3 regions of the Kitasatospora sp. NPDC030952 genome follow, and region 2 is predicted to be linked to each of the others. Evidence: riboswitches for the same ligand, from Rfam matches in the RefSeq annotation. Region 2 holds a riboswitch; each other region holds the start of a gene.
What was found. A riboswitch is a leader RNA that binds a small molecule or an ion and turns the genes downstream of it on or off. The one in region 2 is predicted to bind S-adenosylmethionine.
Positions count from the first base shown of each region.

Region 1: linked by a shared signal. The riboswitch ahead of ACZ47G_RS28355 (aminotransferase class V-fold PLP-dependent enzyme) and the one ahead of thrC (threonine synthase) in region 2 are both predicted to bind S-adenosylmethionine.
Region 3: linked by a shared signal. The riboswitch ahead of ACZ47G_RS17205 (IclR family transcriptional regulator) and the one ahead of thrC (threonine synthase) in region 2 are both predicted to bind S-adenosylmethionine.

Region 1 is NZ_JBVIFM010000019.1:29,307-39,419, forward strand. Features, by position in the region: gene qcrB (cytochrome bc1 complex cytochrome b subunit) at 1-582, opposite strand, end outside; gene qcrA (cytochrome bc1 complex Rieske iron-sulfur subunit) at 579-1,631, opposite strand; gene qcrC (cytochrome bc1 complex diheme cytochrome c subunit) at 1,640-2,449, opposite strand; gene ctaE (aa3-type cytochrome oxidase subunit III) at 2,637-3,257, opposite strand; gene ACZ47G_RS28345 (response regulator) at 3,655-4,080, shown strand; gene trpD (anthranilate phosphoribosyltransferase) at 4,198-5,274, shown strand; SAM riboswitch class IV at 5,564-5,681, shown strand; gene ACZ47G_RS28355 (aminotransferase class V-fold PLP-dependent enzyme) at 5,734-7,098, shown strand; gene ACZ47G_RS28360 (Lrp/AsnC ligand binding domain-containing protein) at 7,116-7,397, opposite strand; gene ACZ47G_RS28365 (rhomboid family intramembrane serine protease) at 7,439-8,221, opposite strand; gene ACZ47G_RS28370 (hypothetical protein) at 8,452-8,715, shown strand; gene ACZ47G_RS28375 (NYN domain-containing protein) at 8,981-10,113, shown strand, end outside.
Region 2 is NZ_JBVIFM010000009.1:4,658-14,770, forward strand. Features, by position in the region: gene ACZ47G_RS17425 (alpha,alpha-trehalose-phosphate synthase (UDP-forming)) at 1-1,209, opposite strand, end outside; gene ACZ47G_RS17430 (glucosyl-3-phosphoglycerate synthase) at 1,248-2,279, opposite strand; SAM riboswitch class I at 2,423-2,558, shown strand; gene thrC (threonine synthase) at 2,576-3,856, shown strand; gene ACZ47G_RS17440 (MoaD/ThiS family protein) at 3,884-4,162, shown strand; gene ACZ47G_RS17445 (cold-shock protein) at 4,714-4,917, shown strand; gene groL (chaperonin GroEL) at 5,242-6,864, shown strand; gene ACZ47G_RS17455 (hypothetical protein) at 6,978-7,334, shown strand; gene ACZ47G_RS17460 (HD domain-containing protein) at 7,331-7,963, opposite strand; gene ACZ47G_RS17465 (PadR family transcriptional regulator) at 8,035-8,418, shown strand; gene ACZ47G_RS17470 (hypothetical protein) at 8,415-9,374, shown strand; gene ACZ47G_RS17475 (copper homeostasis protein CutC) at 9,499-10,113, shown strand, end outside.
Region 3 is NZ_JBVIFM010000008.1:272,174-282,286, reverse strand. Features, by position in the region: gene ACZ47G_RS17245 (ATP-grasp domain-containing protein) at 1-27, opposite strand, end outside; gene ACZ47G_RS17240 (DegT/DnrJ/EryC1/StrS family aminotransferase) at 24-1,205, opposite strand; gene blsG (arginine 2,3-aminomutase) at 1,202-2,362, opposite strand; gene blsF (CGA synthase-related protein) at 2,397-3,464, opposite strand; gene blsE (cytosylglucuronate decarboxylase) at 3,452-4,453, opposite strand; gene ACZ47G_RS17220 (hydroxymethylcytosylglucuronate/cytosylglucuronate synthase) at 4,509-5,741, opposite strand; gene ACZ47G_RS17215 (class I SAM-dependent methyltransferase) at 6,033-6,824, shown strand; gene ACZ47G_RS17210 (hypothetical protein) at 6,896-7,153, opposite strand; SAM riboswitch class I at 7,427-7,569, shown strand; gene ACZ47G_RS17205 (IclR family transcriptional regulator) at 7,769-8,482, shown strand; gene ACZ47G_RS17200 (polysaccharide deacetylase family protein) at 8,578-9,372, opposite strand; gene ACZ47G_RS17195 (glycosyl hydrolase family 18 protein) at 9,504-10,113, opposite strand, start outside.

The DNA of each region.
Region 1 (10,113 bases), on a different contig from region 2:
GATCGCGCCTTCCATGAAGCGGATGCCGGTGCCCGACAGCAGGTCGTCCGGCAGCGAGTAGCCGAAGAAGCCGTCGAACATGCCGAGGACCAGCAGCAGGAAGCCGAAGACCCAGTTGATCTCACGCGGCTTGCGGAACGCGCCGGTGAAGAACACGCGCATCATGTGCACGAGCATCGCGGCCACGAAGACCAGCGCGGCCCAGTGGTGGATCTGGCGGATCAGCAGACCGCCGCGGATCTCGAAGCTGATGTCCACCGTCGAGGCGTACGCCTCGGACATCCCGATGCCCTTGAGCGGCACGTACGAGCCGTTGTAGACGACCTCGGCCATCGACGGCTTGAAGAACAGCGTCAGGTAGACACCGGTCAGGATGATGATGACGAAGGTGTAGAGGCAGATCTCGCCCAGCATGAAGGACCAGTGGTCCGGGAAGATCTTGCGCAGGTTGGCCTTGGCGAGGGAGTAGATCCCCACCCGGCCGTCCGTCCAGTCAGCCGCGGCCTCCCACTTGTTGGCGGGATTGGCGCGCGTGCTGGAGGGCTTGGCGGCACCGGTCTTGGTGCTGCTCGCGCTACTCATCGAGCACGCTCCCAGAAGCTCGGGCCGACAGGCTTCTCGAAGTCGCCGGTGGCGATCAGGTTGCCCTTGTCATCAGTGGTGATCTTCAGCTGCGGCAGCGGGTGGCCGGCCGGGCCGAAGATGACGCGCGCGCCGTCCGCCAGGTCGAAGGTCGACTGGTGGCAGGGGCAGAGCGCGTGGTGGGTCTGCTGCTCGTACAGGCTGATCGGGCAGCCGACGTGGGTGCAGATCTTGGAGTAGGCGAGGATGCCCTCGAAGCCCAGCTCCTTGGACTTGTCGTCCTTGATGTCATCCGGCGCGATGCGCACCAGCATCAGGGCGTCCTTGGCGATCCGCTGCTGGAAGTCCTCGTCGTGGGTGGTCAGACCCTCCGGCATCGCGAAGGTCAGCGAGCCGATCACGAGGTCCTCGGGCTTCATCGGCTGCATGGTGCTCATGTTGACGAGCTGCAGCGGCTTGGCCGGAGTGGCTTCCTTCCAGCCCGTCTCCTGGAGCTTCTTCTCCGGCAGCGGGCCCAGGTCGCGGAGCAGGACCACGCCGGAGAGCGGGACCAGCGCCATCGACCCGATGAGGGTGTTGCGGATCATCTTGCGGCGACCGAAGCCGGACTCGGCGGCACCGGTCTTGAACTGCTCGATGACGTCGTTGCGGACCTCGTCGGAGGCCTCGATCGGGTGACGCTCGGCCGGCAGCTCGACGTCCGACATCAGGGTGCGGGCCCAGTGGACCGCGCCCGCGCCGATCATGAACAGCGCGACGCCCAGGGTCAGGCCCAGCGCGAAGTTCAGCGCGCTGACGTGACCCAGCGGGAAGATGTAGACGATCTTGTCCGGGTCGATGGCCACGTACGAGGCGATGAAGCCGACGGTGGCGAGCATCGAGACCACGAACATCAGCGAGACCTGACGCTCGGCCCGCTGGGCGGCCCGCTCGTCGATGTCGGTGCGACGGGGCTCGTGGGCCGGCAGGCCCGGGTCGGCGAACGGGTTGCCGTGGTCGGCCACCTCGCCGGCGGAGCCGTGCGGCTCCGGGAGCTTCTCTTCTGACATGTCGTGGCTCATGACTTCTTGGCCTTGGTGGTGTGGGCGGCGACCCAGATCGCGACCGCGATGAGCGTGCCGAGGCCGAAGATCCAGCCGAACAGGCCCTCGGTCACCGGACCGAGGCTGCCGAGGGTGAGACCGCCGGGGTTGGGCTCATCGTTGGTGGTGTGGCGAACGAAGGCCACGATCTGCTTCTTCTGCTCCTCGGGCATGGTGCTGTCCGGGAACGACGGCATGTTCTGCGGGCCGGTCTGCATGGCCTCGTAGATGTGCTTGGCGTCCACGCCCTCCAGCGACGGGGCGTACTTGCCCTTGGTCAGGGCACCGCCCTGACCGGCGAAGTTGTGGCACTGGGCACAGTTGGTGCGGAACAGCTCGCCACCCTTGGAGATGTCGTCAGGGTCGGTCGAGGTGTACTGCTTCGCGTCCGGGGCGATCGGGCCGGGGCCGAGCGACTGGACGAACGCGGCGAGCTGGTCGATCTCGCCCTGGGTGTAGATGGCCTTCTTGCGCGGCACCTGGGCACCGGGCTGCTGGGCCGGCATGCGGCCGGTGCCGACCTGGAAGTCGACGGCGGCGGAGCCCACGCCGACCAGGCTCGGCCCGTCACTGCTGCCCTGGCCGTTCAGGCCGTGGCAGGAGGAGCAGCCGACGGCGAAGAGCTTCTTGCCCTCATCGATCGCGAGCGACTGCGCGGCGACGTCGGCCTGCGCCTTGTCGGCGGGCGCGAACATGCCGTACAGCCCCCCGGTTGCCGCCAGGGCGAGAAGTAGGACGACCAGCGCCGCCAATGGGTGGCGCCGTCGTGCGGAGAGCTTTTTCACGGAATAACCCCGGTGTCAGGATCTGGTCGACTGGTGGGTGCACCCGGCTGCCGGTCTGGCCGGCACGAGGCTGCCTGTCCAAGGCTGCGCGCGCGGTCGGTCGGTGGGAGCGTCGGCACCGGCAGAAGCGGCCCGTCGCCGGTGAGGGCGGGGGCCGCAGCCGGTGGCCAGCGACCTGATCAGCTGGTTACTTGATCAGGTAGATGGTCGCGAACAGGCCGATCCACACGACGTCGACGAAGTGCCAGTAGTAGGACACGACGATCGCGGCGGTGGCCTGCTCGTGCGTGAAGCGCTTGGCTGCGTACGTCCGTCCGAGGACCAGCAGGAAGGCGATCAGACCACCCGTCACGTGCAGACCGTGGAAGCCGGTGGTCAGGTAGAACACCGTGCCGTACGGGTCGGAGGACAGCGAGAGGCCGTCGTTCTTGACCAGCTCGGTGTACTCGTAGACCTGGCCGCCGATGAAGATCGCGCCCATGAAGAACGTGAGGATGAACCAACCGCGGAGCTTCTTCACGTCACCGCGCTCGGCGGCGAACACGCCGAGCTGGCAGGTGAGCGAGGAGAGCACCAGGACGGTGGTGTTGATCGAGGAGAACGTCACGTTGAGGGCGTGCGCCTTCTCGGCCCAGAACTCGGCTCCCTTGACGGAGCGGAGCGTGAAGTACATCGCGAAGAGGGCCGCGAAGAACATCAGCTCGGAACTGAGCCAGACGATCGTTCCGACGCTGACCATGTTCGGTCGATTGACCGATCCGTGCGCGTGCCCGGTTTCTGTTGCTGTTGCTGTCGCCACGACGGACATTATGTCGGTCCCTTATTCCGTCTTCACGTCGGGGGGTGTCCCTCGGAGTGTCCGGTGCGTGCGGTATGCCCGCTTGGGGGCCGACGGGGTGTCCGGACGGGGGCCGAGCAGCGGCGTGTCCCTTTTCTGACGGTTCCTCGGAACGGCCCGCTACCCCGTTGCCCGGCGCGTCGTTGCCCGGTCGGCGCAGCGTCGGATTGTAGGGGAGAGAGAGGCGGCATCGGCCGTCCGGGTGGACCTGGCCGACCCGGGTGACGGGCCGTCCTCCGGGCGGGTGAGTCGTGGGCGCGGCGGCTTGAGGGGGAACGTGCGCGAGGGGGACCGGCGACGGGTGAAACGGGGGTAGCATCCGGATCAGGTGAACGTGGTCCGGATCACACTTGAGGGAGCAGGGCCCATGGCGTACACGACCGACGAGACGCTCACCGTCCTCGTCTACAGCGACGACCGCAACACCCGCGAGCAGGTGCTGACGGCACTCGGCCGTCGGCCCGCCGAGGATCTTCCGGAGCTGTCCTACCTCGAGTGCGCGACCACCCCCGCGGTGATCAAGGCGCTGGAGAAGGGCGGCATCGACCTCTGCGTGCTGGACGGCGAGGCGGTGCCGGCCGGCGGCCTCGGCCTCGGGCGCCAGCTCAAGGACGAGATCTACGGCTGCCCGCCGGTGCTGGTGCTGATCGGCCGGCCGCAGGACTCCTGGCTCGCGGCCTGGAGCCGGGCCGACGCCGCGATCTCCCACCCGGTGGACCCGGTGGCGCTGGCCGAGGCGGTCGCCACCCTGCTGCGGGCGCGGGTGGCTAAGCGGGCCCCGGCCACGCGTTGAACAGTGCCGTCTCAGTACTAGAGAAGACGGGGCCGTAGGGACCCCGCCGCTCGATAGGCTGGCCCCATCCGTACGGACGTCCCCCGAGCGGGGAACCGACAACAGCTGGAGTCAGCCATGGTGAACGTGAACCCTGCGAACGGTGGTACCGACCCCGCGCAGGTGGTCCGCACCTGGCCGGACCTCCTGGCGGCGCTGTTGAAGGGGGAGGACCTCGACCGCTCGTCCACCGCGTGGGCGATGGACCGGATCATGAGCGGCGAGGCGTCCCCCGTCCAGGTGGCCGGGTTCATGGTGGCGCTTCGGGCCAAGGGCGAGACGGTCGACGAGGTCGCCGGCCTGGTGGACGCGATGTACGAGCACGCCGAGCCGCTGGAGATCCCCGGCCCGGCGGTCGACATCGTCGGCACCGGCGGGGACCGGGCGAAGACCGTCAACATCTCGACCATGTCGGCGATCGTCGCGGCGGCGGCCGGGGCCAAGGTGGTCAAGCACGGCAACCGGGCCGCCTCCTCGTCCAGCGGGTCCTCGGACGTGCTGGAGAAGCTCGGGGTGGCGCTGGACCTCTCCTCCCGGCGGGTGGCCGAGGTGGCCGAGGAGGTCGGGCTCACCTTCTGCTTCGCGGCGAAGTTCCACCCCTCGATGCGGCACGCCGCCACCGCGCGGCGCGACCTCGGGGTGCCCACCGCGTTCAACATCCTCGGCCCGCTGACCAACCCGGCGAAGGTCACCTCGCACGCCATCGGCTGCTTCGACACCCGGCTGTCCGGGCTGATCGCCGGGGTGCTCGCCCGGCGCGGGGCGACGGCGCTGGTGTTCCGCGGCGACGACGGGCTGGACGAACTGACCATCACCACCACCTCGCGGGTCTGGGTGGTGCGCGACGGGGGGGTCACCGAGACCACCTTCGACCCGCGGGACGTCGGCATCGAACTGGTCGGCATCGAGGCGCTGCGCGGGGCTGACGCCGCGTACAACGCCGAGGTGGCGCGCCGGCTGCTGGCCGGGGAGCGCGGGCCGGTGCGGGACGCCGTCCTGCTGAACACCGCGGCGGCGCTGGTCGCGCTCGACCTGGGCGACGCGCCGCTGGCCGAGCAGCTCGCGGCGGGCATGGCGCGGGCGGCCGAGGCGATCGACTCGGGCCGGGCGCAGGACCTGCTGCGGCGTTGGTCGGAGGCCACCAGCCGGATCTGAGGCGGCAGTTGAGGGCCCGTGCCGGTTCGTCGGCACGGGCCCTTCGCATGCGCCCGAGCCGATGCGCCCGAGTCGATGCGCCCCGAGCCGATGTGCCCGAGTCGATGCGCCCCGAGCCGAAGGGGCGCGCCGGTGCCGAAAGTCGAGGAGCGACAAGCGAGGTACGAGCGCCGGAGCGACGAGCGTCGGCGCCGGGTCGGAGCGCCCCGGAGGCGAGCGGGCGAGAGCACTGTCCGGATGGTGGATGGCCGTTTGACCGTCCGACGTACCCGACCTAGAGTCTTCGCCAGGTCATGAGTGACAGCGTCAAGCCCCAGCTTGCTGTCCGGCAACCCTCCGTCCGTGGCGGGGTGCCCTGGGTGAGGACCGGGTCGCCGGGCACGCCGTCCGCGCGACAAGCGCGGACACCGGACGACGAGTACTCCCGGGGTCCCTTACCCCGTGAAGGAGTGCATCCTCATGTCCCTCGCTCTCGAAACCGCCGCCCCGCTCGCCGTCCTCGGCCACGACGTCCAGGTGCCGCTGGCCAGCGGTGCGAAGGTCGGCTACGCGGCGCTCGACTACGCGGCCAGCGCGCCGGCGCTCCAGCGGGTGTGGGACGACGTCGCCGCCTACGCGCCGTACTACGGCAGCGTGCACCGCGGGGCCGGGTACCTCTCGCAGCTGTCCACCGACCTGTTCGAGCAGAGCCGACGGACCGTCGCCGAGTTCCTCGACCTGCGCGAGGGCGACCAGGTGGTCTTCACCCGCGCCACCACCGACTCGCTCAACCTGCTGGCCGCCGCCGTGCCGGCCGGCACCCGGGTGTTCGCCTTCGAGACCGAGCACCACGCCTCGCTGCTGCCCTGGGCGCACGCCGGGCTGGAGGTCGGTTACCTGCGGGCGCCGCGCTCGCGGGCCGAGGCGGTGGAGGCGCTGGAGGCCGCGCTGGCCGCCGCGCCCGAGGGCCCCAAGCTGCTGTGCGTCACCGGCGCCTCCAATGTGACCGGCGAGCTGTGGCCGGTCGCCGAGCTGACCGCGACCGCGCACCGGTACGGCGCCCGGGTGGTGCTGGACGCCGCCCAACTGGCCCCGCACCACCGGGTCTCGGTGCGCGAGCTGGGCGTCGACTGGATCGCCTTCTCCGGCCACAAGCTGTACGCGCCGTTCGGCGCCGGGGTGCTGGCCGGGCGGGCCGACTGGCTGGACGCGGCCGAGCCGTACCTGGCCGGCGGCGGGGCGACCCGGACGGTGGCCCGGGAGCTGGACGGCTCGGTGGCGGTCCAGTGGCACACCGGCCCGGCCCGGCACGAGGCCGGCTCGCCCAACGTGATCGGTGCCTACGCGATCGCCTCGGCCTGTCGGGCGCTCACCGAGGCCGGCTTCGACGCGTTGGAGGCCCGGGAGCGGCAGCTGGTCGACCGGCTGACGGCCGGGCTGGCGGAGATCCCGGAGGTCCGGGTGCTGAACCTGTTCGGCGTCGGCTCGGCCCGGGTGGGCGTGCTGTCCTTCGTCGTCCGGGGCTGGAACAGCTCGCACTTCTCGGCCGCGCTGTCCGCCGAGTACGGCATCGGGGTGCGCGACGGGCTGTTCTGCGCCCACCCGCTGGTGCGGACCCTCCTCGGGGACGAGGACGTCGCTCCGTCCGAGTGCGGGGCGCCCGAGCCCTCGCTGCCGGGCGAGCGCAGCCTGAACGCGATCCGGGTGAGCTTCGGGGCGGGCACGCCGGACGAGCACGTGGAGCGCTTCCTGACCGCCGTCCGCGAGCTGGTCACCGACGGCGCGGCGTGGAACTACCGCAACGAGGGCGGCCGTTGCGTCGCCGACAGCCGACGCGAGGGCTGAGGGGTACGGGCGGACCGCTACTCGTCCAGGCCGAGGGCGAAGGCCGCTTCCAGGTCGTGCTGGGAGTAGGTGCGGAAGGCGATCTGGGTCTCGGTGTGGGCCACACCCGGGACCTTGTTGAGCCGGCCCGGGATGACCTCGGCCAGGTCGTCGTGACGGCGCACCCGGACCATCGCCACCAGGTCGTAGCCACCGGTCACCGAGTACACCTCGCTGACCCCCTCGATCGCGGCGATGGCCTCGGCGATCTCCGGGATGCGGTCGACACTGGTCTTGATCAGGACGATGGCAGTGATCACTGTGCGGGCTCCTTCATGGGGTGCGGCCAGCGTATCGGGCCTCAGCCGGGCCGTCTCGGGGGGTGTCCGACCACGGTGCAGGCGTACAGGAAGCCGGCCGAGAAGCCGATCACGTGCACCAGGTAGGCCACCCCGGGCCCGGCCGAGTGCACCGACCACCACTGCAGGGCGAACCACAGGCCGAGCACCAGCCAGGCCGGGAAGCGCAGCGGGAGGAAGAGGAGCAGCGGGACCAGGGTGGTCACCCGGGCCCGCGGGTGGAAGCGCAGGTAGGCGCCGAGGACGGCGGAGATCGCGCCCGAGGCGCCGATCAGGACCCGGGTGGAGTCCGGCGAGTGGGCCTCGGCGAGCGCGAAGCCGTACGCGGCCAGGCTGCCGGCGGCCAGGTAGAAGAGGAGGTACCTGGCCCGTCCGACCCGGCGTTCGACGGTGGGGCCGAAGACGTGGAGGAAGAGCAGGTTGCCCAGCAGGTGCAGCCAGCCGGCGTGCAGGAAGAGGCCGGTGAGGGCGGACACGGCGGGGTGCTTGCCCGGGGTGGGGGCGGCGGGGCAGCCGGGGACCGGGTCGGGGGCCTCGGCCAGCTGCTCGGCGGTGAGCGGGTGACCGGTCAGCAGTTCGGCGGGGACGGCTCCCCAGCGCTGCTCGTAGCGCTGCTCGGCGCAGATCCGGGCCTGGCTGGTGCCGTACAGCGGGTTGACGCCGGCCGCCGGGCCGAGCAGGAAGACCAGGGTGTTGACCGCGATCAGGGCGTAGGTGACCGCCGGGGCGGCCACCGCCGGGCGGCCGTCCCGGGCGTCGGTGTGGCCGGGGGTCGCGAGCGCCATGCGGCCAAGCATCCCTCCGGGCGCGGCAGGTGACACGGCGGTTTACGGCAGGTGGACTACCGGTCCGTCCGGTGGGCCGGAACGGGCTCCGGTCGTCTCGGCTGACCGGTGGTCCTGATGGTTGCCCCAGGCAATAGGCTTGGGCCGGGCAATCCCGCCTCCCGCCGCCGACGCCGGGGCTCCGGGGGGAGCGCCTAGCCCACCCAGGGAACCAGCCGAGAGGATCCCCGATGACCGTCCCCGCCCTGACCGCCGAGACGCGCTGGCGCTGCACGCTGTGCGGCAACCTCACCCGCTTCGACGTGACCCGCACCGCGCGGGTGACCGAGTTCCTGCACTTCGACCTGGCCGGCGAGTCCAAGGTCGAGGAGACCGAGGTGCACAGCGAGGCGATCGAGTCGGTGCGCTGCCGCTGGTGCAACGCGGTGGACCAGGTCGAGCTGGTGGCCCGCCCGGGCGCCGAGGGTGCGGAGGCCCCCGCCGCGCAGGGCTGACCCCTCCGGTGCGGCGGGCGGTGCGCGACGCGGCCGTCCACCGCACGGGACAATACAGACAAGACGCACGGAGCGTGACGACAGGGGCGGCCGCGGCCGCACCCGCTGGACCAGGATCGGAGCCGAGGACGTGGTGGACGCAGCGAGGGAGCCCGGCGAACCGCAGGGGCTTCAGCCCGCTGCGCAGGCACCGCAGCCGGCCGCCGGGACGGTCCCGTCCGAGACCCCCGCCCCGGGTGCCGCGGCGGAGCGTACGGCTGAGAAGCTGGACCGGCCGCTGCCCGAGGGCGTGCGCCGGCGGGTGGTCGGGCTGGCCTCGGACGCGCTGGGCGGGCTGCCGCCCGGGGAACTGCCGCAGAGCCTGCGTCAGTACGCCAAGTTCACCCCCGCGCGGCGGGCCAAGTACGCGGCCACCGCGCTGGCGGCGGCGCTGGAGTCCGAGCCGGCCTTCCGGGTGCGGATAGCGGAGCGGCTGCGGCTGGGCCAGCCGGACCTGGTGAAGGCGCTGGAGTCGGGCACCGTCCCCGGCGCCGCCGATCCGATGGACGTCGCGGCCGCCGCCTACCTGGTGCGGTCGGCGGGCTGGAGCCGGCTGGTCGCCGAGGCCGGCGAGGAGGCCGAGCGGGCCGGCGCCGAGGACGCGGTGGCGGAGGCCTCCCGGCTGGTGGAGAAGCTGCAGGCCGAGCTGGCCGAGGTGCGGGCCGCCGCCCGGGCGGACCTGGACCGCCAGCGCGCGGAGTTCGAGGGCGTCCGGCGGGAGGCCGAGTCGCTGCGCAAGAAGGTGCGGTCGCTGGAGAGCGACACCCGCCGGGCGCAGGCCGAGACCCGGCGGGTGGCCGGCGAGCTGGAGGCCGCCAGGGCGCAGGCCGCGGGCGAGCGCAGTGCGGCCGAGAGCGAGGCGCGGCGGCTGCGGCACCGGGTGTCCGAGCTGGAGAACGCGGCCGAGCAGGGCCGCCGCTCGGCCCGGGAGGGGCGCAGCGTCGAGGACATGCGGCTGCGGCTGCTGCTGGACACCGTGCTGCAGTCGGCTCAGGGGCTGCAGCGCGAGCTGGCGCTGCCGGTCTCCCAGATCCGCCCGGCGGACCTGGTGGAGGCGGTGGTGCCGGGGGCGGCCTCGCCGCACGACGTGGCCCGGCGCGGCCTGGCCGACGACGACCCGGCGCTGCTGGACCAGCTGCTGGCGATCCCCCAGGTGCACCTGGTGGTGGACGGCTACAACGTGACCAAGACCGGGTACCCGACGTTGCCGCTGGAGCAGCAGCGGATCCGGCTGCTGGGCGGGCTGGCGATGCTGGCCCAGCGCACCCAGGCGGAGGTCACCTGTGTGTTCGACGGGCAGGACCTGGACGTCCCGGTCATCATGGCGCCACCGCGCGGGGTGCGGGTACGGTTCAGTCG
Region 2 (10,113 bases):
GTTCATGCCGTCCCGGATCGGGTTGACGAGTGCCACGTCGGCGAGCCGGTAGGCGGCCAGGGAACGCGGGAAGTCGTCGTTGACGTGCAGGATCAGCGGCTGCCAGGTGGGGGTGGCGAACTCGGCGTTGATGGCGGCGGCGAGGCGTTCGACCTCGGCGGTGTAGTCGCGGTACTCGGCGAGGTCGGTGCGGGACGGGTAGGCGAAGGCGATGTGGACCACCCGGTCGTGCCACTCGGGGCGGGTGCGGAGCAGGTGCCGGTAGGCCTGGAGGCCGCGGACGATGTTCTTGCTCAGCTCGGTGCGGTCGACCCGGACGATGGTGCGGCGGTCGCCGACGGCGGCGCGCAGCGCGGCGAGGCGGTCGTCCACGTCGGGGCGGTGGGCGCGCTCGCGGAGGAAGTCGGCGTCGGCGCCGAGGGCGTGGACGCCGAGGTGGGTGGTGCGGCCCTCGTGGGTGACGGTGAGGGCGGCGGGGTCGAACACGGCGCCGAGGAGGTCCTCGCAGCAGGCGGCGAAGGCGCGGGCCCAGCGTTCGGTGAGGAAGCCGGCCCGGTCGGCGCCGAGGATGCCGGTCAGGACGGCCCGGGCGACGTCGTCGGGGAGCATCCGGTAGTACTCGGGCGGGGCCCAGGGGGTGTGGGAGAAGTGGCCGATCCGCAGGTCGGGGCGGGCCTGCCGGAGCAGGGCCGGGGTGAGGGAGAGGTGGTAGTCCTGCACCAGGACCGCGGCGTCCGGGGCGGCTTCGGCGGCCAGCGCGTTCGCGAAGGCGGTGTTGTAGGCCTGGTAGGCGGCCCATTCGGCGCGGAAGCCGGCGTCGAAGGAGGGCGCGGTGGGGGTCGCGTAGAGCAGGTGGTGGACGAACCAGAGGGTGGAGTTGGCGACGCCGTTGTAGGCGTGGGCGAACGTCTCCCGGTCGATGTCGAGCATCCGTACGGCCTGGCCGCCGACCTCGTGCCCGGCGAGGTCGAGGCGGCCGTCGGGGGCCTCCCGGGCCGCTCTGCGGTCGGCGTCACTCAGTGCGGCGCAGACCCAGACGGCGGTGGGGTCGTCGATCGCGGAGAGGCCGGAGACCAGGCCGCCGCCGCCGCGGCGCAGGGTCAGTGTGCCGTCGTCGGCGGTGCTGAAGGACACCGGTCCCCGGTTGGAGGCCACCAAGACGGGGGCGGTTCCGGTCGCACTCGAACGTTCGGTCGTGAGATCGCCCATGGTTGGGATGTTGCCGGGGGGTCGGGGCCGCAAACGTTTCAGTGCCGGATCGCGTATTCGGGGAGGGTGTGCATCGGGGGGCGCTCCAGGGCCGTCACGGGGTGGGTGTGGGCGGTGAAGATCGGGGTCCCCCCGGCCGAAGGCTGGGGGAGGGTCTCCGGGGCGCGGCTGAACTGGGTGAGGTGGGGGTGGACGAGGTCGGCGGAGGCCTTGAGGCGGTGGGTGCGGTCGAGGCGTTCGAGGGCGGTGCGGTAGATGGTGGCGGCCATCCGGCCGAGGGCCTGGCTGTCCTGGTGGCGGTGGTGCCGGACGCCGACGTCGACCTGGGCGAGGGCGTCCAGGCCGACCAGGTCCAGGGCGTCGACCAGCAGGCCGAGTTCGACGCCGTAGCCGGTGGGGAAGGGCAGCCGTTCGAGGAGTGAGCGGCGGGCCGCGTACTCGCCGCCGAGCGGCTGGACGAATCCGGCGAGCTCGGGCCAGTGGAGGTTGAGGAGGGGTCGGGCGACGAGTTCGGTGACCCGGCCGCCGCCGGCCGGGACGACCGCTCCGCTGTCCGTCTCCAGCGGGCGGTCGTACATGGCCTTGACCAGCTGGATGGACTCGTCGGTCAGCAGCGGGCCGACGATGCCGGAGACGAAGGCCGGGTCGAACTCCCGCAGGTCGGCGTCGACGAAGCAGACGATGTCGCCGCGGGTGACCAGCAGGGAGCGCCAGAGCACCTCGCCCTTGCCGGGGACCGCGGGCAGCCGGGGGAGGATCCGGTCGCGGTGTTCCACCCGGGCGCCGGCCTCGGCGGCGACGGCGGCGGTGGCGTCGGTGGAGCCGGAGTCCACCACGACGAGTTCGTCGACCAGGGGCACCCGCTCCATCAGCTCGCGGCGGACGGTGCGGACGATGTCGCCGACGGTGGCCTCCTCGTCGAGCGCCGGGAGGACGACGCTGACGGTGCGGCCGGTGCGCTGTTTGGCCTCCAGCAGGGTGTGCACCGGCCGCTCGGCCGCGCTCCACGAGCGGCGGCGGAGCCAGGACGCCGCCTGTGGGAGGAGCGCGGGGGTCGGTTCGGCGGGCACGGTGACTCTCCTCGGCGGGATAGGTGGAACGGGCCATCTCGCGTGGCGGACGGTCCCGTTCGAGGTTGACGCCTTCGGATACAGTCTTCGTACAGCGGTCGGACCTTCGCACGCCGGGGTCGCCGCTGAACCATAACTTCACAAGCTCATCCAGAGGGACTGAGGGAACGGCCCGTTGACGTCCCGGCAACCTTCTCGCTCGGCTGTCGTCGACAGGCCCCGGCGGGACAGGTGCCAATTCCGGCCTGTGGCGCGCCCGCGCCACGGGGAAGATGAGGAGAGAGGCCTCCGCCATCATGGCTATCGACATTGCCGCACCTGTTTCCGTCGACCTCGGCCCCGCCGCCGCGCTGTCGTGTCGCGAGTGCGGAACCCGCTTCCCGCTCGGCCCCAGCTTCGCCTGCCTGGAGTGCTTCGGGCCGCTGGAGATCGCGTACGAGTTCGGCGGCGAGCGCGCCGAGGAGCTGCGCAAGCGGATCGAGTCCGGCCCCGCGTCCATCTGGCGCTACGCGCCGCTGCTGCCGGTGCCGGCCGACGTCGCTTCGAAGCCCAACCTGAACCCCGGCTGGACCCCGCTGGTGAAGGCGGACAACCTGGGCCGGGAGCTCGGGTTCACCGCGCAGCTGCACATCAAGGATGACTCCGGCAACCCGACCCACTCGTTCAAGGACCGGGTGGTCGCGTGTGCGATCGAGGCGGCCCGGGCGTTCGGCTACACCACGCTGTCCTGCTCCTCCACCGGCAACCTGGCCGGTGCGGTGGGCGCGGCGGCGGCCCGGGCCGGGTTCCGGTCCTGCGTGTTCATCCCGCACGACCTGGAGCAGGGCAAGGTCGTGATGGCCGGGGTGTACGGCGGCGAGCTGGTCGGCATCGAGGGCAACTACGACGACGTGAACCGCTTCTGCTCGGAGCTGATCGGGGACCAGGCCGGCGAGGGCTGGGGCTTCGTGAACGTCAATCTGCGGCCGTACTACGGCGAGGGCTCCAAGACGCTGGCGTACGAGATCTGCGAGCAGCTCGGCTGGCGGCTGCCGGAGCAGATCGTCATCCCGATCGCCTCGGGCTCCCAGCTGACGAAGATCGACAAGGGGCTGCAGGAGCTGATCAAGCTGGGCCTGGTCGAGGACCGGCCGTACCGGATCTTCGGCGCCCAGGCGGAGGGCTGCTCGCCGGTGTCGGCGGCCTTCAAGGCCGGGCGGGACGTGATCAAGCCGGTGAAGCCGGACACCATCGCCAAGTCGCTGGCGATCGGCAACCCGGCGGACGGCCCGTACGTGCTGGACATCGCCCGCCGCACCGGCGGTGCGGTCGAGGACGTCACGGACGCGGAGGTGGTGGCGGCGATCCGGCTGCTGGCCCGCACCGAGGGGATCTTCGCCGAGACCGCGGGCGGGGTGACCGTCGGCGTGCTGAAGAAGCTGGTCGAGACCGGTCAGCTGGATCCGGCCAAGGAGACCGTCGCGATCAACACCGGCGACGGCCTGAAGACGCTGGACGCCGTCTCCGAGGCCGGGATGACCGCCGTGATCCGCCCGACCCTGGACGCCTTCCGCGCCGCCGGCCTCGCGTCCGCCTGAACCGCCCCCCACCCCGCAAGGAGAGTCATGAGCGCCAACGTCCGCATCCCCACCATCCTGCGCACCTACACCGGCGGCGCGGCCGAGGTCACCGCCGAGGGGGCCACCCTGGCCGAGGTCATCGCCGACCTGGAGCGCAACCACGCCGGCATCTCGGCCCGGATCCTGGACGACACCGGCAAGCTGCGCCGTTTCGTCAACGTGTACGTGAACGACGACGACGTGCGCTTCGCCGAGGGCCTGGCGACCGAGATCAAGGACGGTGCCGGCGTCTCGATCATTCCGGCGGTGGCCGGCGGCTGCTGAGCCGCCCCGCCCTTTTCCGCGCCGCCCGCACGTACGGAATTCGATTCCCCGTATGTGCGGGCGGTCGCGCGTATTTCGGCGGGAATATTCCGGGTCGAGTCGGAGTAGAGTGTGGCTCTGCTGGGAACAGGGCTCCGCTCCCGGCGGACGGGGTGCGTCGCCGGAGGTCGTCCGGCCGCTGAGACCGGCCTGGGTGCCGGGTCGGGAAACATGTCAGGCAGATGTCAGAATTCCTGCAGGCATTTGAGTAATTCGTCCGCTATGTCCGGCGTGCAATGCCGATTTCCTCCCGGTTTGTTCGCTCTTGTCTCTTGGCAGGGCTACGGAATTCCCGGTGGTTGACCCTGTTGCAGAGGGCGTCGGTCCGGATACATTCAGCGGCGGTCGACGTAATCACCCGCTCACGGAAGCCGTCCGGCGCCCCCGTGCGGAGGGTTGCGGCGTGCACGGCTGCGCTCAGGGGGGGTTCCCCGGGCCGGCCTTCAAAACCAGACCCGGGCCCGCTACCTGCGGGCCCGTGAAGGGCCAGCACAGCACAAGGGGAGTTCGGAATGGCTCAGGGCACCGTCAAGTGGTTCAACGCGGAGAAGGGCTACGGCTTCATCGCGGTCGACGGTGGTGCGGACGTCTTCGTCCACTACAGCGCGATCCAGATGGACGGCTACCGCACCCTCGAGGAGGGCCAGCGGGTCGAGTTCGAGATCTCCCAGGGACAGAAGGGCCCGCAGGCGGACATGGTCCGCGCGGCGGTCTGACCCCTTCCGACTCCAGGAGCTCGGCACGGCCCACTACTGGTGGACCTCCTGCTTCTCGACGGGCCCGTACGACACACGTCGTACGGGCCCGTTCGCGTACCCGCGCCGGCCCGGACGACGGCTCGCGGGTTGTGGATTGGGCTTGCACTCGACCACCCGGAGTGCTAATCATTGGCGTTAGCACTCACAGTGTGAGAGTGACAGCGGACCGGGTCGGTGAGGCCCCCGGGGGCGGTAGGGGAATGGACCTCCGCACACCAGGGCCGTCCGTCGCGGGCACCCCTTGGTCCGAGCAGTCGACCGTGTCCCGGAGGACCACTTCTGATGGCCAAGATCATCGCCTTTGATGAGGAAGCTCGCCGCGGCCTTGAGCGTGGCATGAACCAGCTCGCCGACGCGGTGAAGGTCACGCTCGGCCCCAAGGGTCGCAACGTCGTGCTGGAGAAGAAGTGGGGCGCCCCCACGATCACCAACGACGGTGTCTCCATCGCCAAGGAGATCGAGCTCGAGGACCCCTACGAGAAGATCGGCGCGGAGCTCGTCAAGGAGGTCGCCAAGAAGACCGACGACGTCGCGGGTGACGGCACCACCACCGCCACCGTGCTCGCCCAGGCCCTGGTTCGCGAGGGTCTGCGCAACGTCGCCGCCGGCGCCAACCCGATGGCCCTGAAGCGCGGCATCGAGAAGGCCGTCGCGGCCGTCTCGGACCAGCTGCTGGCCCAGGCCACCGACGTGGAGACCAAGGAGCAGATCGCCTCCACCGCCTCCATCTCCGCCGCCGACACCCAGATCGGCGAGCTCATCGCCGAGGCGATGGACAAGGTCGGCAAGGAAGGCGTCATCACCGTCGAGGAGAGCAACACCTTCGGTCTGGAGCTCGAGCTCACCGAGGGCATGCGCTTCGACAAGGGCTACATCTCCGCCTACTTCGCCACCGACCTGGAGCGGATGGAGGCGACCTTCGAGGACCCGTACATCCTCATCGCCAACTCCAAGATCGGCGGCATCAAGGACCTGCTCCCGCTGCTGGAGAAGGTCATGCAGAGCGGCAAGCCGCTCGTCATCATCGCCGAGGACGTCGAGGGCGAGGCCCTGTCGACCCTGATCGTCAACAAGATCAAGGGCGTCTTCAAGTCCGTCGCCGTCAAGGCCCCGGGCTTCGGCGACCGCCGCAAGGCCATGCTCGGCGACATCGCCGTCCTCACCGGCGGCACCGTGATCTCCGAGGAGGTCGGCCTCAAGCTGGAGAACGCCGGTCTGGACCTCCTGGGTGGCGCCCGCAAGGTCGTCATCACCAAGGACGAGACCACGATCGTCGACGGTGCCGGTGACAGCGAGCAGGTCGCGGGCCGCGTGAACCAGATCCGCGCCGAGATCGAGAACAGCGACTCGGACTACGACCGCGAGAAGCTCCAGGAGCGCCTCGCCAAGCTGGCCGGCGGCGTGGCCGTCATCAAGGCCGGCGCGGCCACCGAGGTGGAGCTCAAGGAGCGCAAGCACCGCATCGAGGACGCCGTCCGCAACGCCAAGGCCGCCGTCGAGGAGGGCATCGTCGCCGGTGGTGGCGTCGCCCTGCTGCAGGCCGGTGTCGCGTTCGACAAGCTGGAGCTGGAGGGCGACGAGGCCACCGGTGCCAACATCGTCAAGGTCGCGCTGGAGGCCCCGATCAAGCAGATCGCGACCAACGCCGGCCTGGAGGGTGGCGTCGTGGTGGAGAAGGTGCGCAACCTCCCCGCCGGTCACGGCCTGAACGCCGCCACCAACGAGTACGTCGACCTGATCGCCGAGGGCATCATCGACCCGGCCAAGGTCACCCGCTCCGCGCTGCAGAACGCCGCCTCCATCGCGGCGCTGTTCCTCACCACCGAGGCCGTCATCGCCGACAAGCCGGAGAAGGCCGCCGCGGCCGCCGGTGGCGGCATGCCGGGCGGTGACATGGACTTCTGATCCTGATCGGATTCCGATCGGATCGGCTGATCCTCGTCCGCGTGGGCGGTTCCCTTCGGGGGGCCGCCCACGCGGCGTTTCGGCGTTCCGCCGTTTCCACGGAGAATGGACGGATGGCTTCCGACGACATCGAGACCGCCCTGCACAACGCCCGGGCGCTGATCCTGGCCGACCTCACCGCGCGGGACGTGGCGGACGCCGCCGTCGTCTCGCTGGTGGAGCAAGCCGTCACCCACCGCCGCTGGTGGCTGGATCAGTGGCCGGACGGCACCGAGTACGTGCTCGGGCTGGTCGCCCAGGACGTCCAGGACGCGCTGCTGGAGGCGTACGGGCGGTGGCCGCTGTGCACCGCCTGCGCGGCCGACGGGGACCCGCACGCGCTGGGCGTGGAGCCCGAGCTGGGGCCGGAGCCGCACTGGGTGTGCGGCAAGCAGGGCGCGGTGGTGGCGCCGGTGGGGGAGTTGGACTAGCTCTCCAGTCCTTGGAGTTCGGCCGCCAGGTTGGTGCGGGCCGCCTCGGTGAGACGGTGGTGGGCGGCGGGGGTGCGGTAGAGGGCGGGGAGGGCCAGGATGCGGCGCAGCACGGCGGCCCGGCCGGCCCGGAAGTCCGGCTCGGGGACGAAGCCGTACTCCTCGCGCACGGCGGCCGTGTAGGCCGCGTAGGCCTCGGGGGTGCCGCCGAGGACGGCGAGGTCGGCGTCGCAGAGCACCTCGCCGTTGCGGTCACCGGGGGCCGGGGCGTGGGCGGCGGTGAGCAGGACGAGCCGTTCGACCTCGGCGACGCGTTCGGCCGGCAGGCCGGCGGCGGTCAGCGCGCGGACGGCGAGGGCGGCGCTGCGCTCCTCGTTCTCGGTGCGGTCGGGCCGGTGGACGGCGTCGTGGAACCAGGCGGCGAGCCGGACGGCGTCCGGGTCGGTGGCGTGCCCGGCGAGGTCGTCGACGTGGCGCAGGATCGCGCGCAGGTGCTCGGTGGAGTGGTAGCGGCGCCAGGGCTCGGACCAGCGGCGCAGCAGCTCCCGGCCGTACGGTTCGGGGTCGTCGGTGGCGCCGCAGCGGTGCAGCAGGGCGGTCCAGGCGGTGAGCAGGTCCTCGGTCGGCATGGGGCACATTGTGGCGGACGGGCCCGGCCCGGCACTGGACCTATAGGTAGGTTGACGATATATGTAGTCGTATGACAGAACGCTCCATGCAGGAGCCCACGCTGCTGCTGCTCACCGCTCTGGCCGATGCGCCGAGACACGGCTACGCGCTGATCCAGGAGGTCGCCGCGATCTCGGACGGCCGGGTCAAGATGCGCACCGGCACCCTCTACGGGGCCCTCGACCGGCTGCTGACCCAGGGCCTGATCGAGGTCGCCGCCGAGGAGGTCGTGGACGGTCGGGCCCGGCGCAGCTACGCGCTGACCGATGCCGGACGGGACGCGCTGGCCGCCGAGGCCGGGCGCCTGCGGGCGGTCGCCACCGAGGCCGAGCGCCGGCTGACGAAGATCCGGTCGATGCTGCCGGGAAGGACCGGGTCGCAGGGGCGGCCCGCCGCGGGGGGAGGACTCTCATGACCATGCCGGTGATCGGTGCCGCACCCTCGACGGTGCTGCGGGCCGCGCTGCAGCTCTACCCGGCGCGGTACCGCCGCGAGCGCGGCGAGGAGCTGGCCGAGGTGTTCGCCGACACGACGGCCGCGGGCAGCCGCACGGCGGTCGCCCGGGAGGTGCTCGGCCTGGCGCTGTACGGGCTGCGGGTGCGGCTCGGGCTGACCGGCGCGTCGGCGGCCGGGCGGCTGCTCGCCCTGGTGGCACCGATGATCGCCGGTGCGGTGGTCGGGGCCACCATGGTGCCCTGGCTGGCCGCCCTGGACCGGACCACCAGGTGGCTCGCCTGGGACGACTCGTTCGGCAACCACGTCCGGGCCTTCGCCCCGCCGGCGGCCGCGCTGCTGCTCGGGGTGGCGGCTCTGCTGGGGCGCTGGACGGCCGTTCGGGTCACCGCGCTGCTGCTGGGCGCCGTCGGGCTGTACGACCTGGGCCTGGCCGCCTGGCGGTCGCACTTCGTCGACGCCTGGTGGGTCGGCTACATCGGGATGGCCACGCTGCCGTTCGTGGTGGCCGCGCTGCTGCTGATCGCCGCGCCGACCGACCTGCTGCCCCGGCCGAACCTGCGGACGGCCGGGCTGGTGCTGGGCTCGGTGGTCGCCGGCGGGCTGCTGGAGGCGGCCCAGAACTGGGACGACACGACCTTCCCGCTGGACCTCCAGTGGTTCGTGGTGATGCTGATCGCTCCGACGCTGCTGACCTTCGCCGGCTTGCGCGGGCGGATGGGGCCGGCGGCGGTGGGGCTGGCGATGCTGGTGCTGACCGGGCCCGGCAGCCTGTTCAACATCTGGCGGGAGACCCGCGGGATCTCGCACCTGCTGCCGATGGCGGTGCCGGTGGTGGTCCTGCTGGCGCTGGTGGCGGTGGCGGAGCACCGGTTCGGCCGGCGGACGGCCCTCGGGATGGTGCCGGGACGGGTGTGACGGGCGCTCCCGTCGCGGTGTGACGGGCGACCCCGTCCCGGTGTGACGGCCACCCCCGTTCCGGTGTGACCGGGGCGGGGGTGTGCTCTCGCCGGGGGCGCGGGGATGTGGCAGGCTGTCTGATATGTCTAGACCAATTTTCGAAGTCATCGCGCTGACGCCCCAGGACGCCCAGGCTGCCGAGTCGGGCGGCGCCGACCGGCTCGAACTGGTCACCGACATGGCCGCCGACGGACTCACCCCCTCCGTCGAGGACTTCGCCCGGATCCGGGCCGCCGTCGCCGTCCCGCTGCGCGTCATGCTCCGGATCCGGGACGGCTTCGCCCCCGGCGACCTGGACGAACTGTGCGCCCGGGCCGCCGCGCTGCGGGCCGAGGGCGCCGAGGAGTTCGTCCTCGGCTTCCTCGACGCCGGAGGCGCCGTCGACCTGGCCGCCACCAGGGCCGTCGCCGAGGCGATCGCCGGCTGCCGCTGGACCTTCCACCGGGCGATCGACCACAGCACCGACCGGGCCGCGCTGCGCGCCGCCGTCGGCACGCTGCCCGGACTGGACACCTTCCTCACCTCCGGCGCGGCCGCCGGGGTGGACGCCGGCCGTGAGGTGCTGGCCGCCGAGCTGGCCCGCAGCGGCGAACCCGGCTACACCCAGCGGATCCTGATCGGCGGCGGCCTGCGGGCCGAGCACCTCAAGGAGCTGCGGGCGGAGGGCTTCGACGCCTTCCACGTCGGCGGCGCGGTG
Region 3 (10,113 bases), on a different contig from region 2:
CGCGGGGGTCGGGGGGTTCGCGTTCACACCGCCTCCAGCACGCGCCGGATCGCCTTGACCGCCACGGCCTGCTGCTCCTGCGGCAGTTCGGGGGACAGCGGCACGCACAGGGTGCGCTCCAGCAGGTCGCGGGTGCGGGCGAAGCCGTCCCGGCTGAGCGTCAGCGGCCGGCCCTCGGGGGCGAGGTTCCACGGGAAGCCGTCGGCGTACAGCGAGCGGCGGCCGGTCAGTACCGGGTGCTCGGGCAGCAGGTACTTGCCGAGCGTCCAGTTGGCGATGCCCTCGGCGGTGAGCGCGGCCACCGCGGCGTCGCGCAGTTCGCGGGACTCGCAACGGAACCGCAGGCTGACCTTGACGTCGCCCCGGGCGCGCGGGAGCACCTGGACGTCGGTGCGGTTGGGCAGGGCCTCCATGGCCAGGCCGTACATCCGCTCCAGGCCGGCCAGCACCTCGTCCAGGTGCCGGAACTGCTGGCACTGGATCGCGGCGACCTCCTCGCTGGTGACGAAGTTCTCGCCGTAGTAGGCGTCCTGGTCCCAGGTCGGGTAGCGGCCGGGGACGCGCGCCGAGCCGTGGTCGTGGTAGCAACGCATCGCGGCCCAGGCCTGCTCGTCGTCGCTGACCACCAGCCCGCCCTCGCCGGAGGTGAGCACCTTGTTGTGGTGGAAGCTGTACACCCCGGCGTAGCCCGCCGTGCCGGCCTCCCGGCCGTCGGGGAAGCGCCCGCCGAGGGTCTGCGCGCAGTCCTCGATGACGTACGGCACGTTCTCGGGGAGGGCGGCGACGGAGCCCTCCATGTGGGCCACGACGACCCGCCTGGCGTCCGCCGGGAGGAGGGTGCGGTCCATCGACAGCGACTCGTCGGCGTCCACCAGGACCGGGATCAACCCACAGGAGAGCACCGCGCCGGCCACCGCGACGAAGGTGACCGCCGGGATGTACACCAGGTCGCCGACCGAGGGGCGGGTGGAGATCAGCGCCAGCCGCAGCGCCTCGGTGCAGTTGTGCACGGCCAGGGTGCGGGCGACGCCGAGGCGTTCGCTCACCAGGCGCTCCAGCCGGGAGGCCATGCTCTCCTGCTCGGTCTGGTAGCGGAACAGCACCTGGTGGTCGATCACCTCCCGCAGCTCCGCCATGTCCTGCCAGTCGAGGTAGTTGGCGCCGTACGGGAGGAAGCGCTGGCCTTGGCGGTCGTGGAGCGTCATCGGGCGTCGGTCTCCGTGATCGGGTGCGTGGCGGCGTCGACGCGCAGCTGCTGGCCGCGGAAGTTGTGCAGCAGCAGCCCGCCGTCGGGCGTCTCGGTGAAGGAGGGGCGGGAGACCGGGATCTTGCCGATCTTGGTCGTCAGGACGTACTGCGGCACGCCGAAGCCGGTGATGTGGCCCAGGAGGCCGTCCATGATCTCCCAGCCCTTCTCGACGGAGGTCATGAAGTGCGCGACACCGGTGACGTTGTCGCAGTGGTACAGGTAGTACGGCCGCACCCGGATCCGCAGCAGCTCGGTCATCAGCCGGCGCATGGTGGGCACGTCGTCGTTGATGCCGCGCAGCAGCACGGTCTGGTTGCCGACCGGGATCCCGTGGCGCAGCAGCCGGTCGACGGCCGCGGCGGACTCGGGGGTGATCTCCTTGGGGTGGTTGAAGTGTGTGTTCAGCCAGACCGGGTGGTAGCGGGCGAGCATGGTGCACAGCTCGTCGGTGATCCGCTGGGGGAGCAGGACGGGGAAGCGGGAGCCGATCCGGATGATCTCCACGCTGGGGATCGCCCGCAGGCCGGCGATGATCTCCTCCAGCCGGCCGTCCTGGTAGGAGAGCGGGTCCCCGCCGGTGAGCAGGACGTCCCGGATCTCAGGGTGCTCGGCGATGTAGCGCAGGTCCTCGTCGTAGGCGCCGCCCTCGTCGTCGCGGAAGTAGCTGCCCTCGAGGTCGGTGGTGTGGAACTTGCGGGTGCAGTGCCGGCAGTAGACCGGGCAGGCCTCGGTGACCAGCAGGACCACCCGGTCCGGGTACTTGTGCACCACCCGGTTGGTCCGCCGGTAGAGGGTGTCGCCGACCGGGTCCACCTCGGCGCCCGGGAACTCCAGCAGCTCCTCGGCGGCCGGGACGGCCTGCTGGCGGACCGGGCAGAGCGGGTCGTCCCGGTCCATCAGGGAGGCGTAGTACGGGGTGATGCTCCAGCGGTAGCGGCCGGCCACCCCGGCGATGGCGCGCTCCTCGTCGGCGGTCAGGTTGATCCACCGCCGGGCCTTCTCGGCGGTGTTGATGCGCTTGCGCATGTGCCAGCGCCAGTCGTCCCACTCGGTGGGGGTGGGCTGGGGTTCGACGGTGCTGAGGTCTCGTTCGGTTCGGGCGGAGTGGGACACGGTGGCTCCGTACGGGGCGGCGGGTGTCGGGCGACTAGAGCGGCGCGAGCAGCAGTTGGCGGACGGTACGGGCGACGGCCTGGGCACCGCGCAGGTCGTCCAGTTCCGGGCCGAGCGGGGCCCACTGGACCTCGGGTGAGGGCGGCAGCCAGACGGCGGGATCGACCGGGCTGGCGGGACCGGCAGGGCGGGCGGGACCGGCCGGGGCGGCCGGTGCCGTTGAGGTGGCTGGTGCCGCTGGGCCGACCGGTGCCGTTGAGCCGGTCAGGCCGACTGGGTTTACCAGGCCGGCTGGGTGCACCAGGTCCGCCGGGCCCGCAGGGGGCGCCGGGGGCGGTGGTGCCGTCAGGCCCGTCTGGCCGAGGGTCGGGATCGGGACCAGCTGGGCGAGCTGCCCGGCCAGGGCCCGCTGGGCGGGGCCGAGCGGGGGTAGGAAGGAGAGCGGGGCGCGGCGGGCGCGGGCCAGCGCCAGCGCGGCCATGGTGGGGGAGGCGAGGAGGAGTTCGGATTCGGCGTGCCGGGCGTCGACGTTGGTGTCGGCGGCGCGGGCGACGCTCGTGCCGGGCCGGCCGGCGGCCGCGGCGCGGACCAGGTCGAGCGCGGTGTCGCAGACGACGGTGCAGCAGCCGGTGCGGCGGACGGCCTCGTCGATCAGGGCCGGCAGCCGGTCGGCGGTGAAGGACTCCGCCTCCGCCACGGGGACGCCCCAGAGCGAGAGCAGCAGCAGGGCACCGCGCCGGTCGCGGTTGCGGGTCAGCCTGGTCGGGGCGAGCAGGCCGGTCGGCCGGACACCGGGCGGGCGGTCCAGCCAGTCGGGCCAGTGGGCCCGGGCGAGGGCACCGGGCGGACCGGCGGCGGTGAACGGGGCCGAGGACAGGTGCAGCACCGGCACCCCGAGGCGGACGAGGTGGGCGGTGGCCGCCTCGTCGTCGCAGACCAGGGCGGCGCCCGGCCGTCGGGCGTCGGGCCGCCGGGCGTCCTCGGGCCCGAGTCGGGGGAGGTCTCCGAGGTGGGCGGCGATCCGGCGCAGCGCGAGCAGGGAGTCCAGCTGCTCCTCGCGGCAGGTGAGCAGGACGGCGCGGCCGCCGGTCAGTACTGCCACGGCGTCACCGTCCCCAGCCGGGCGACGTCGTCGCTGTAGCCCGCCGCCGTGGTCGAACAGCCGCTGCACACCTGCGGGCCGCGGTCGCGGAAGTGGTCCGCGTGGGCCCGGAAGGCGGGGGTGTCCAGCAGGATGACCCCGTCCTCGCGCAGCGGTGCGCCGCCCGGGCCGTCGCCGTCGTCCCGGTGCGGGATGCAGCTGCAGGCGTGCATCCGGCCGCGCTTGCCGTCGACGTAGATCACGTCGTCGGTGACGTGGCAGAGCGGCAGCGAGGCCCGGGGCGGGGTGGAGTCCTCGAAGTACTGCCACTGCTCCTCGGGGGTGTCCCCGTAGAAGCGCTTGCCCATCGGGACCAGGACGGCCGTCGGGTCGGCCCGGTACAGCGGGTCGCAGACGGCGCGTACGTGGTCCGGGTCGGGGTAGCGGATGGTGCGGTCCAGCTTGAGCGCCGACAGCTCCCACTGGCGGACCCCGGCCTCCGTCAACACCCGCTGGAGTTCCGGCATTTCGGTGTAGTTGTGCGGCCCGACCACGGTGTTGACACGGGGCAGCACGCCGAGTTCGGCGGCCAGCCGCAGCCCGCGCAGTCCGGCCTCGAACATGCCGGGGGAGCGGCGGTAGGTGTCATGGGTCTCGGCCGAGGAGCCGTCCAGGCTGACGATCACCTGGGCCAGCCCGGCCGCCGCGAGGTCCTTGGCGTGCTTGGGGAGGAGGGAGCCGTTGGTGATGACCGACATCTTCATCCCGGCCTCGGTGCCGGCCCGGACCAGCTCCACCACCTCCGGGTGCATCAGCGGTTCGCCGCCGGTGAACCGGACGTACGCGACCCCGGCCGCGCGGGCCTTCGGCAGCAGTTCGGCGAAGTCCGCGGAGGAGAAGCGGAAGGTGTCGCGGGAGAGTGCGAAGTCGCACATGAAGCAGTCGGCGTTGCAGGCTTCGAGGATGCGGATGAACAGGTAGCGCGGGCGCGGATGCGTGGTGGGGGACACGAGGACACCTGGGGCCTTTCCGTCTGGGATCGATTCCGTCGGCGGCACGGGCACATCAGCGGACCGGATCGGCGGCCCCCGGAGGCCGTTCGGCCAGCAGTCGGACCAGGGCGTCGGCGACCTGCTCCGCGCCGGCCGTGCCGACCGCGCTGGTCAGCGCCGTCCAGTCGGTGCCGGAATGGTCGGTGGCCAGGCGCCCGAGCTGCTCGACCAGGGCCTCCCGTACGGGCGTCGCCGCCCGGTGGCGGCCGAGGTCGGCGGCGCGGGCGATGCCGCCGTAGATCAGGTCGAGGGCCTTGCCCTCGCCGTGGGCGCGCAGTGCCAGTGCCTCGTCCTCGTCGAACACCTCCTTCGGCCAGCGCACGCGGGCGTCGGTGCCCAGCGCCTGGCTGTGGAAGCGGCCGTTGAAGATCTGGCTGAGGTTCTGCGGGGGCAGACAGATGGTGGGTGTCCCGAGCCGGCCCGCCTCCAGCAGGGTGGTGAGGCCGGGGGAGGTGAGCAGGACGTCGCACTCGGCGAGGCGGCGCAGGAACTCCTCGTGGGGCAGGGCACCGACGGTGGTGGTGGCCGGGTGGGCGCAGGAGTCCACCAGCTGCGCGGCCAGCCAGGCGGGCAGATTGCCCGCGATGTGCACCTCGGTGACCCCGCTCGCGGTGAGCGCCTCCAGGGCCGCGGGCAGCACGAGCTGGGGATAGCTGGCCCAGTCGGTGAGTTGGGGCGCGCGCAGCCCGCCGAGGCTGAGCAGGGCGCGCCGGGGGTGGGGTGTCGGCGGGCTGCCGCGGGCGGCTCCGCCGTCGGCGATCACGGCGTCCACCCAGCGGAGCCGGTGGACATCGGCCAGCACCCGGGCACCCTCCGGCGGCAGGGCCACGCACCGCTGGGCGCAGTAGACCTCGGTGTCCAACGGGAGGTCGGGGCGGTCGCCGTCCGTCCAGAGGAACGGCAGGCTGTCCACGAACACCACCGGGACCCCGCAGGCCCGAAGCGCCTTCGCCAGGCCGCCGTCCAGCACCACCAGCGCCGCCTGCACGCGCTGCGTCCGGACGATCCGGACCAGTTCCTCCGCCGACCGGTGCTCCGGCAGGTCGAACCAGCGCTCCACCGGGTGCTCGGCGAGCACCGGCCTGCCCAGCCCCGAGGCCAGCCCGATGAATCTCAGCCGGTCGCCGTCGCGGCCCCGGAGGGCGGACAGCACCGCGCTCAGCTTGCCGGAACTGCCCCAGCCGAACTCGACCCCGGCCACGGCGACCGTCCGGGTCTCCGTCCTCGCCGTCATTCTGGTCGTCATCCGTACCAACTCCCCCGCCCGTTCCGGATTTTTCAGTCGTCATTTCCTGTCGTTCCGTATTCGTACCAGGCGCGAGATCGTGGATCGGTTCGACTACCTACGGAAAAACGAAAGCTAACCACCCCACTAGGTGACATTGTCCTTCGGTGAATTGACGACGGGCAGTCAATCTGATGTATGCGCAACATGCGGGCAGGAACGTGCCTGCGCCCGATGACCGAGGCGGCGGGCTGCAATGGGCGCCCATCCGAATCCGCGCCCAGCCGTATCGATCCCCAGGAGGGCCACCAGATGGAACAGTTGGCGGACGACACCGATCCGGTCCGCGTGCTGGACACCTCCGGCACCGACTACCGGCGGGCCTTCGACCTCTTCCTCGCCGGCACCGACGAGAAGCCCCGGACCCACGCCCGGCTGACCGAGGTCGCCACCGGTCTCCCGCACCGCCGGGTCCTGCTGGACCTCGGCGCCGGCGACGGCCGCACCACCGCCCACCTGGCCCGGTACTTCGACCGCACGATCGCCGTGGAACCGAGCGCCGCCATGCGGGAGAAGCTCGGCGCCGCCTGCCCGGGCGCCGTCGTCCTCCCCGAACCGCTGGACCGCGCCGAGCCGTCCGAGCCGGCCGACCTGGTCCACCTCTCCCACGTGCTCTACTACGTCCCGGAGCCCGACTGGCTCCCCACCGTCACCCGCGCCATCGAGTGGACGGCCCCCGGCGACACCCTGCTGGTCGTCCTGCAGAACCCCGAGAGCCCCTGCATGAGGATGGCCGCCCACTTCACCGGCGTGCGCTACGACCTGAGCGCTCTCCTCGACGGCCTGCGCGCCCACCACCCGGCCCACAGCTACGCCTTGGAGACCCTCGACCTCCACTACCGCACGCCCCACCTCGCCGAGGCCGTCGACGTCGCCGAGTTCATGGTCAACGTCGCCGACCTCGCCACCCTGGACCCCCGCCCCACCCGGGCCGCCCTCACCGCCTACGTCCGGGAGCACTTCGCCCAGCCCGACGGCAGCTACGCGATCGGCCACACCCAGGACATGCTCACCGTCCGGCGCGCCTCGGGCGCCCGGGCCTGAACTCCCCGGTCCGGCGGGTTTCGGAGGCCGGTGTCGCTCGGTCGGGTGGCGGTCACCGGGCCTGGCGGGGTCTACCGGCCCGGCGCGGCATCCTCGATGGCGGAGAGCAGGCGGGTGTGCACGGCGGTGGCGACCGCGCGGGTGGCCGGGTCGGGGTCCTGCAGCTGAGGGGCGATCAGTTCGGCGGCCGCGGCGAGGACCGGCACCGGCACGGTCGCCTCGCGCAGGTGCAGGAGTTGGGAGGCGGCCCGTTCGCCGGGCGTGGCCCTGGCGCGGGCGTCGGGGATCAGGGCGGTGAGGCCCCGGGGAAGCGGCTGAGTGCTGGTCACCCGTCGTATTCTTCCGCGCCCCGGGCGCCCCGGGCGCCCCGCCGACCGTCCCGGGCGGTCACGGGCCGCTCGCTGCGCTCCGGGAGGCGCTGGCCGTCGGCGCGGCCGGTCCGAAGGTTCCCGGTGTTCCCGGCGCGGCCGGTCCCGCCGTTCCCGGCGTGTCGGTCCTGGGGGTTCGGTCCTGGGGTTCCGAGTGCGGTCCCGGGGGTTCCGGGTGTGGAGGTGCGGGAAAGGTTTGGCGGGACGCCCGGGAAATCTTGTATCGTTCTCCGCGAATCATCCAGAGGGGTGGAGGGACCGGCCCTACGAAGCCCCGGCAACTCCCCGTCCGACCCGGCGTCCGAAGTACGCGCCGTGCCGTCCGGGGTCAGTGCCAACTCCGGCCTGTCGCCAACGTGGCGCGGGGAAGATGAGGAGACACGGTGCTCTCTGTGCTGTCCTTCGTCCGGGCGCTTCCCGCCCCGGCCCTTTCGCGTACCCATCTCGTGTCCGGCGCAGGCATTCGGCCCGCTTCGCAGGCCCGTCCTCGCTGACCGCCCCGCTCCCATCCCCACCGGAGCGCCCGTGAGCCGAACCCACCCACGGCCACGGGATCTGAGACTGGAGTACCCGTCCATGGAGAACACGAGCGGTGTCGGCGTGCTCGACAAGATCACCTCGATCCTCGGCACCCTGGAGGCCGGACCGGCCACCCTGGCCGGCCTGGTCGACGCCACCGGCCTGGCCCGGCCGACCGCCCACCGGATCGCCGTCGCACTGGAACACCACCGCCTGCTCGGGCGTGACCTGCAGGGCCGGTTCGTCCTCGGGCCGCGGCTCACCGAGCTGTCGGTGGCCGCGGGTGAGGACCACCTGCTGACCGCCGCCGGCCCGATCCTCACCCAACTGCGCGACGTCACCGGCGAGACCGCCCAGCTCTACCGCCGGCAGGGCGAGGTCCGGGTCTGCGTGGCGGCGGCCGAGCGGCTCTTCGGCCTGCGCGACACCGTTCCGGTCGGCCTGGCCCTGCCGATGAAGGCCGGGTCCGCCGCCCAGGTGCTGCTCGCCTGGGAGGAGCCCGAGCGCCTCCACCGGGGGCTCCAGGGCGCCCGCTTCACCGCCACCGCCCTCAGCGGGGTCCGGCGCCGGGGCTGGGCCCAGGCCGTCGGCGAACGCGAGCCCGGCGTCGCCTCCGTCGCCGCACCCGTCCGCGGACCGGGCGGGCGGGTGGTGGCCGCCGTCTCCGTCTCGGGGCCGATCGAACGGCTCACCCGGCACCCCGGCGCCCGCCTCTCCCAGGCGGTGGTGGAGGCGGCCGGCCAGCTGAGCGAGGCGCTGCGCCGCCCCTGATCTGCCGGCCTGCGACCTGCGACGGGGCGACCTGTGACGGTGCGCCGTGGTCCGGTACCGCGGTGCACCGCTCCGTCGCGGAGCTCAGGCGGGCGTCAGGAGTCGCCGGGGACGGTGAACCGGTAGCCGGCCGTGCGGAGCCGTGGCAGGTAGCGGTGGACGGCTTCGGCGGTCTGGGAGCGGTCGGCCGGTCCGCCCGGGGCCGGGACGAACTCGGGTGTGAGGCAGCCGTCGTGGTTGAGGACGATCGAGCCGGTCCGGGCCTCGGTGAGCACCCGGTCCACGATCACCTCGGTGCCGGGGTTCGACCAGTCCTCGGGGTCGACGGACCAGGAGACCGGGAGCAGTCCGAGGTCGGCGCAGACGGCCAGGCAGGCCGGGGTGAAATGGCCGCCGGGGGCCCGGAACAGGACCGGACGGCGGCCGGTGGTGGCGGCGAGGAGGTCGCCGGTGCGTGCGATCTCCGTCCTGATCGCAGCCGCGGACAGGCCGTCGAAGCGCGGATGGGACCAGCTGTGGTTGCCGATGCGGTGGCCCTCCTCGGCGACCTGGCGGGCCACCTGCGGATACTTCTCGACGTTGGCGCCGAGCATGAAGAACGTCGCGGTCACGCCGTACTGCCGCAGGACCGCGAGGATGGCGGTGGTGGCGAACGGGCCCGGGCCGTCGTCGAAGGTCAGTGCCATCGTCATCGGCCCGGCGTGCACCGACTGCTGGGGCTCGCGCGGTCGGCCGGTCCCGCCCGGCGCATCGGCCCCCGTCCTGCCCGGAGCCGGCGGGAGGGCCCGTGCGGCGCCGGCGGTCGTACCCGCACCGAGCACCTGGGGCAGCGCGAGTCCGGCGGCCTTGAGCAGCGGACGGCGTGCGAACACGCCCTGGTGAACGGTCATTGCCGCAGTATGGGCGCGCCGCTCCGGAGCGCGGCCGGGGACACACCGGACGGCCTTCGCCACCCAGCGGGCGAAGCGCCACCCGGGGGCCGACCGGACCGCAGCGGCTACGGCCACGGCCACGGTTACGCCTACGGCTGCGCCAGCGCCGTCCACAGGTCGGGCCGCTCGAACCCCAGCGCCCAGAGGCCGGTGTTCCGCACGCCGTGCTTCCGCGCCACCGCGACGTGGGCGGCGGCGCCCCTGGCGTCCTGGTACCAGACCTCGTGCTTCGCGCCGCCGCCGTCGGTGTAGCCGAAGTGCGGTGTGCCGGAGACTTCGTCGAACACGTAGTCGGCCCCGCGGTCCTGCCGCAGCGCTTCGGCCTCCGTCTGGGTCACGTGCTTGGCGCGTTCGGCGGAGCCGAGGGTCCAGTCCCAGCCGTAGGCGGGCAGGGCGACCTCCAGCTTTCCGCGGGGCGCGACGGCGGTCGCGTAGTCGAGGAACTCCTCGTACCAGGCGAGCGAGGACAGCGGCCCCGGCTCGTCCGTCGCGTCGTGGAGGTTGTAGCCCATGATGCGGATCCGGTCGGCGACCCGGCCCAGGTGCGCGTAGTCGTAGGCTCCTCCGCTGTCGTGGGTGCGGGGCATCACCGTGATGACGCACTGCTGGTTCCGGGCGTGCAGGCGGGCGCAGAGTTCGCCGGTCAGGGCGTTGTAGCCGATCCGCACCCGCTCCCGCAGCCCTTCGTCACCGGTCTCG